DNA from 2 places in the Ahrensia sp. 13_GOM-1096m genome. Region 2 is predicted to be linked to the other one. Evidence: predicted binding sites of a transcription regulator. Region 2 holds the regulator's gene; the other holds the start of a gene.
What was found. The regulator HrcA, encoded in region 2, represses chaperone genes, less so after heat shock. The targets are predictions, from matches to a motif close to GTTAGCACTCNCNNNNNGNGAGTGCTAAC.
Positions count from the first base shown of each region.

Region 1: groES (co-chaperone GroES) is a predicted target of HrcA. The motif match lies at 2,049-2,077, and genes of this name have one in related genera.

Region 1 covers NZ_JIAX01000006.1:452,948-456,373, reverse strand. Annotated here, with positions in the region: gene N530_RS0102575 (TadE/TadG family type IV pilus assembly protein) at 1-1,925, shown strand, start outside; gene groES (co-chaperone GroES) at 2,121-2,417, shown strand; gene groL (chaperonin GroEL) at 2,485-3,426, shown strand, end outside.
Region 2 covers NZ_JIAX01000011.1:193,027-196,452, reverse strand. Annotated here, with positions in the region: gene rdgB (RdgB/HAM1 family non-canonical purine NTP pyrophosphatase) at 1-480, opposite strand, end outside; gene rph (ribonuclease PH) at 480-1,205, opposite strand; gene hrcA (heat-inducible transcriptional repressor HrcA) at 1,343-2,416, shown strand; gene grpE (nucleotide exchange factor GrpE) at 2,504-3,238, shown strand; gene N530_RS0108745 (trimeric intracellular cation channel family protein) at 3,242-3,426, shown strand, end outside.

The DNA.
Region 1 (3,426 bases), on a different contig from region 2:
ACGATAAACGTGGCTCTGCTTATGTGCTCGCTGCTTTATCAATGATGCCGATATTCGGCATGATTGCGCTTGCTATCGATTATACCAACCAAGATCGAGTATACACCGACCTTGAAACCGCAACGCAAACTGTTGCGCTGCATCTTGCCAAACGCGTCGCGCTCAATCCAAGCGGAAGTCCAGCTGCGTACGAAGAGGAGGGCAAAAAGCTCCTTGAAGCGTTGGTCAGCGAACCCGTTACATATGATAAGTTTGCAGTCGATGTTGATTCTGGAAGAGTGCAAATTATTGCTAAATCTCAAGTTAAGACGTATTTTATGCACTTGTTCGGGTATGAACATCTAGATGCTCGCGTACAAACGGAATCCCGCTTCGGCCGTAAAAATATTGAAGTTGCGATCGCCATTGATAACTCAGGCTCTATGGATACCAACGCAGCGGCTAGCGGACAGCGATTCAAATCCCGCATGGATTCAGCTAAATCTGGTGCCAAAACACTCATCAAAGTAGCTACTGACTCTGTCGCGGATCTGGAAAGTGCAGAAATCAAGTTTTCAGTGGTTCCTTGGAATCATCATGTTCGCGTACCAAACGAATATTTAGGTTCTGGAGACAGCCAAGACGCATGGTGGATTGATTGGGCAGGCAGGTCTGTTGACCATTTCCGTTATCTTGCCCCCTACAAAACAACTAACTCCGGTGATGGCGACAAAGGCGATATGTACTATGCAATGCCAAACCGAAAATCTAATTGGCCTGCAAACAGAACTCATGAATGGGTTAATTATGATCCCAATAAGTTGAAAGACGTTTTACCGCTTACATTAAATCGTGATGGCGTTGATCTCGAGGCGCTACACAAGGAGCCAGGAATCGGCATCGTAACACGTAAAGACGTGTTTAACCGCTTCAAGAACGCCTCTTGGAAAGGTTGCTTTGATCACCGAGCAGGTAGCTTCAGAGAAACATTTGATGCCCCTAATGAACGAATTGGTAACTCGCTCTATCTACCACACTTCGCACCGGACGAATATGATTATGACTCCAGTGACTACTGGAGAAATTGGCGCGTAAATTACGTTGATGATGTAAATTCAGAAAGTGATTTTAAAGAGTACAGATATGGCTTTTCCTATACAACTTTGTATGGGGATGACGTCGATGATAATGACTATCTATCTGTAAAATATAGACACTCTAAATTCACTGCAGATGATATTTATCGTGCGCGTACATTCAACACTCCCAAATATGTTGGTAGCCAAACGAATACAAATAATATCACTTTATCGGGCAGCTACGGTAAAGAACGTGTAGGGCCAGATATGGATTGCATTGTTCCGCCTATGATTGGGTTGAACGATGATGTTGACGGCATCAATAACAACAAAAAAGATGGTGCTCTGGCTAAAACCATTGATAGTATGAAATCCAACGGTGCAACTGACGTTTCTATCGGTCTTGCATGGGCAATGAACACTTTGACACCGTGGGAACCTATGGGAGGCGCAGGGGGATTCGATGATACTGAAAAAGTACTCGTTCTGATGACTGATGGTGATAATACTATCAACTTCCCCAACTCCTACGGATATGGACATTCTCCACATGGATACGCAGTTGATGATCCATATGAAAAAGGGTGGGGGCTTTATGGTCCTCCAAATTCAGAAACAGCTAATAGTATGATTGATGACGTTGCAAAATCCATGTGTACAAACATTAAAGAGATGGGCGTGCGTATTTATTTCATCTATTTTGGATCAACCAAATACAGTACGCGTGCTGGAAAGCTAATGGACCATTGCGCTTCATCACCCCAAAGCGCCATTTGGGCTAAAAATGATGTTGATTTGGAAAACGCGTTCAAGAAAATCGGCAGCGATATCGGGAAACTTCGTCTTACACAGTATGATAGCAAGTAAACTATAGCTCCCTAAACCAATATCCTGGCTGAAATTTCAGCCGGGATTTTTTTATTTTATTCTAAAATTATAGCATTCAACATCGCAGCATATTGACTCTGTGTGCATCAATTACTATGTGCAGCTAGCACTCATCAAAGGTGAGTGCTAATACGTTTTATGCGTTTTCAATCAACTTATTTTAAGGGTAAAATCATGGCTGAGATGAATTTTCGTCCGCTGCACGACCGCGTAGTCGTTCGCCGCGTCGACTCAGAAGAGAAGACAGCAGGTGGCATCATCATTCCTGATACTGCTAAAGAAAAACCATCCGAAGGTGAAATCGTTGCTGTTGGCAACGGTGCGCGCGACGAAAGCGGCAAAGTCGTTGCACTTGACGTTAAAGTCGGTGATCGCGTCCTGTTCGGCAAATGGTCTGGCACAGAAGTTAAAGTAGGCGGCGAAGACCTTCTTATTATGAAGGAAAGCGACATCATGGGCGTTATTGGCTAACCCCAATCACTTTCGTTTTTCACTTTAGAACTTTCAATTGACGGGCTCGTCCCGAGGAGAATTTAAAATGGCTGCTAAAGAAGTAAAATTCGGCCGCTCAGCACGCGAACGCATGCTGGCTGGCGTAAACATTCTTGCTGATGCTGTTAAAGTTACGCTTGGCCCTAAAGGCCGTAACGTTGTGCTCGACAAATCTTTCGGCGCACCACGCATCACTAAAGACGGTGTTTCTGTTGCAAAAGAAATCGAACTTGAAGACAAGTTCGAAAACATGGGCGCACAGATGCTCCGTGAAGTTGCTTCAAAAACCAACGACATTGCTGGTGACGGTACAACAACTGCGACAGTGCTTGCACAGTCAATCGTACAAGAAGGTCACAAAGCAGTTGCTGCTGGCATGAACCCGATGGATCTGAAGCGCGGCATCGACATGGCTGTTAGCGAAGTTGTTGCTGACCTCATCAAAAAAGCGACAAAAATCAAAACTTCTGATGAAGTTGCTCAGGTTGGTACAATTTCTGCAAACGGCGAAAAAGAAATCGGCGACATGATCGCTGAAGCTATGCAGAAAGTTGGCAACGAAGGCGTTATCACTGTTGAAGAAGCAAAAACTGCTGAAACAGAGCTTGAAGTTGTTGAAGGCATGCAGTTTGACCGCGGTTACTTGTCACCTTACTTCGTGACAAACCCTGAGAAAATGGTTGCCGATCTTGATGATCCATACATCCTGATCCACGAGAAAAAACTTACTAACCTTCAAGCAATGCTTCCAATTCTTGAGGCTGTTGTTCAATCTTCACGCCCACTTCTCATCGTTGCAGAAGACGTTGAAGGCGAAGCGCTTGCAACTCTTGTTGTTAACAAGCTTCGCGGCGGCCTTAAAATTGCAGCAGTTAAAGCACCAGGCTTCGGCGATCGCCGTAAAGCAATGCTAGAAGACATTGCAATCTTGACTGGTGGTCAGGTGATTTCTGAAGAGCTTGGCATCAAGCTTGAAACAGTAACACTC
Region 2 (3,426 bases):
ACCGCGCGGTGGCCAGACAAGATGCCCCTGTGCAACACCTTTATAGAACTCACAGTGCCCATCGGGCCAAGCAAGACAAAGCGTTGCATTAAAAGAGCCAGTTCTTTGGTCTGGCGTATTTGCGCCCTTAGCTTGAAGCTTTTCTTCGACATTACGCATGGCCATTGCAAAATCGCGTGTGCCATCGGGTAGTTCGGCCCAATCGGCTGTATAAACGCCCGGATCACCATCCAGCGCATCAACACATAGGCCGCTATCATCAGACAAAGCCGGAAGGCCTGTCGCCTCCATGGCTGCAATCGCCTTCAGGCGTGCATTATGCTCAAAGGTTGTTCCGTCTTCATCTGGTTCAGGTAGACCCAATTCACCCGCAGATGTGACTTCGAAGCCAAAAGGTTCGATCAACTCACGAATTTCTTTCAACTTGCCGGCATTATGCGTGGCAATGACAAGCTTACCTTTTTCCAGACGACGGCTCATTATTCGATTCCTAAAACCTGTTTCTGCATGGCAACCAATTGTTGGATTGCGTTATCTGCGTGATTGTAAAGCTTATCGAACTCTTCGCGGCTAAAGGGAGCGCCCTCTGCCGTTCCTTGAATTTCAACAATGCCGCCAGAACCGGTCATCACGAAATTTGCATCTGTTTCAGCATTTGAATCTTCCGCATAATCCAAATCAGTGACGGCTTCGCCCTCATAGATACCGCATGAAATCGCTGCGATATGATCTTTAATAACGCGGGTTTTCGAGGCCATTTGGCGCGAATGCATCCAATCAAGACAATCATAAAGCGCTACAAAGCCGCCCGTGATTGCCGCTGTGCGCGTGCCACCATCTGCTTGAATAACATCGCAGTCGATTGTGATTTGGCGCTCACCAAGCGCTTCAAGGTCAACAATTGCGCGCATAGAGCGGCCAATCAGGCGCTGGATTTCCTGTGTGCGGCCGCCCTGTTTTCCAGACGCTGCCTCACGGCGCATCCGGTCACCTGTGGCGCGTGGCAACATACCATATTCCGCTGTCACCCAGCCTTTGCCCGTATTGCGCATCCATCCAGGAACGCGCTCTTCCAAGCTGGCCGTACAAAGAACGTGCGTATCGCCAAACTTTACAAGGCAAGACCCTTCGGCATGTTTAGAGAAACCGCGCTCAAAGCTGATTTCGCGCATTTGTTCTGGCGTTCTTCCGGAAGGGCGTTTCATGGTGAACCTCTTTTATAATTAGCTATGTTGGTGGCTTCTAATGCAAACATAACAACAATCATAGGGCCGCAAACCCTTTTACTTGGCGCAATGTAGGCTCTATATAGAGGTTACCACTTGATCGATAAAAGAGAACCATGCCGAACCGCCCACAGGACTTAATTGACAATCTTGATGATCGCTCGCGCGATATATTTAAGCGCATTGTTGAAAGCTATTTGGAAGCGGGTGAACCGCTGGGCTCTCGAAACTTGTCAAAACTCCTGCCTAACAGCCTTTCTCCGGCTTCTGTGCGTAATGTGATGAGTGACCTCGAACAACTGGGTCTTATATATTCTCCGCATATTTCCGCAGGACGCCTGCCAACTGAGCAAGGACTTCGGTTTTTTGTTGATGCCTTTATGGAAAACGGCACAGCATCGGAAAATGAGCGGAGGCTCATTGAAAAGCAGCTTCAAGGCGATATTCCCGATCAGGCAACAGATGCGCTCTTAACCGGTGCAAGCACCATGCTTTCGCATATTTCCAAGGGTGCGGGGCTCGTTGTTGCGGCTAAACGTGAAGAGGCGATGAAACACATTGAATTTGTGCGCCTTGAAGAAACCAAAGCGCTGGCCGTTATCGTCTGGGATTCTGGCGAGGTTGAAAACCGTGTGCTTGAGATACCGCGCGGCGTCATGGCATCGCAATTGGCCGAAGCTGCCAATTTTCTTAATCATCATGTGCGCGGGCAAACGCTCAAGCAAGCAAAACAGCAAATTGATTTGCGCCGCGATGACACGCGCAAAGAACTTGATACGCTGAGCGCTGATCTTGTTGAACGCGGGCTGGCCATTTGGGCAGGCGACAACAAAGGCGCACCATCGCAACTGATCGTGCGCGGCCGCTCCAATCTTCTCGAAAATCTTGAAGATGCTGCCGATGTTGAGCGCGTCAAACTCTTGCTTGATGATCTTGAGCGCAAAGAAGAGATTATCCATTTACTTGAAATGGCGGAAACTGGATCTGGCGTGCGCATTTTTATTGGTTCTGAGAATCGCTTGTTTTCGCTGTCCGGCTCGTCATTGGTGGTGGCCCCTTACCGCGACTCAAATCACAAAGTTATCGGCGCGCTGGGCGTTATTGGCCCGACACGGCTAAACTATGCCCGTATCGTGCCAATGGTGGATTATACAGCCCAACTGATTTCCAAAATGATCGAACGACAATGATTCTTGTGTTCGGGCTTGATTTTTAGTTCCACAGCCTCGATATGCACTGACGCATAAACTTATACTTATTTCCAATGGATACTGACCATGGCCGACGAAACAAACACGCCAGATGGCATGAGCCCAAGCGCCCGCGAACGTCTACGCAAGGCAGCTGACGAGCTTTTGAAAGCCGACCGCAAGGCAAACCGACGCGCTGCAGCAGGTAATGCTGACGATTATGCAGAGCTTGATCCAAACGAGTTCGATGATGAAGGCAACTGGATCGGCGAAGATCCGGATATGGATGCAACGCCGCAAATCGATCCGGTTGAAGCGCTGACAACGGAAAATGCAGATTTAAAAGATCGCATGCTACGTCTTGCTGCGGATATGGAAAACCTGCGTAACCGCACAAAGCGTGAAGTTGCGGATGCAAAATCTTTTGCCGTTGCAAATTTTGCCCGTGATATGCTTGCTGTTTCTGACAATTTGCGCCGCGCGATTGAAGCTGTAACCGAAGAAAAACGCGAAAGCGGTTCTGATGAGTTTAAAAGCCTCTTGGAAGGTGTTGAACTGACCGAGAAATCCATGCTTGGCACGATGGAACGTCACGGTGTGAAAAAGCTTGACCCAGAAGGTCAAAAATTTGACCCGAACTTCCACCAAGCGATGTTTGAAGTGCCGAACCCTGAAGTACCGAACAACACTGTGGTTCAAGTCGTTCAATCAGGCTACCAAATTGGTGAGCGCGTCTTGCGTCCAGCAATGGTTGGTGTTGCAAAGGGCGGCCCTAAGGCTCCCCCTGCCGATGCACCTGCTGAAGATCAAAGCGACAGCTAGTCGTTGGAAATCTTACCGTTTCTTGATTATGCCGGTGTTGCTGTTTTCGCAGCCACCGGCGCTCTTGCTGCATCCCGCAAACAGGTCGATATAATCGGCTTTTTATTCTTTGCCTCAATTACAGGCATTGGCGGCGGCACGTTGCGCGATTTGGTTCTTGGCCAAGCGCCTGTCTTTTGGGTTTTAAA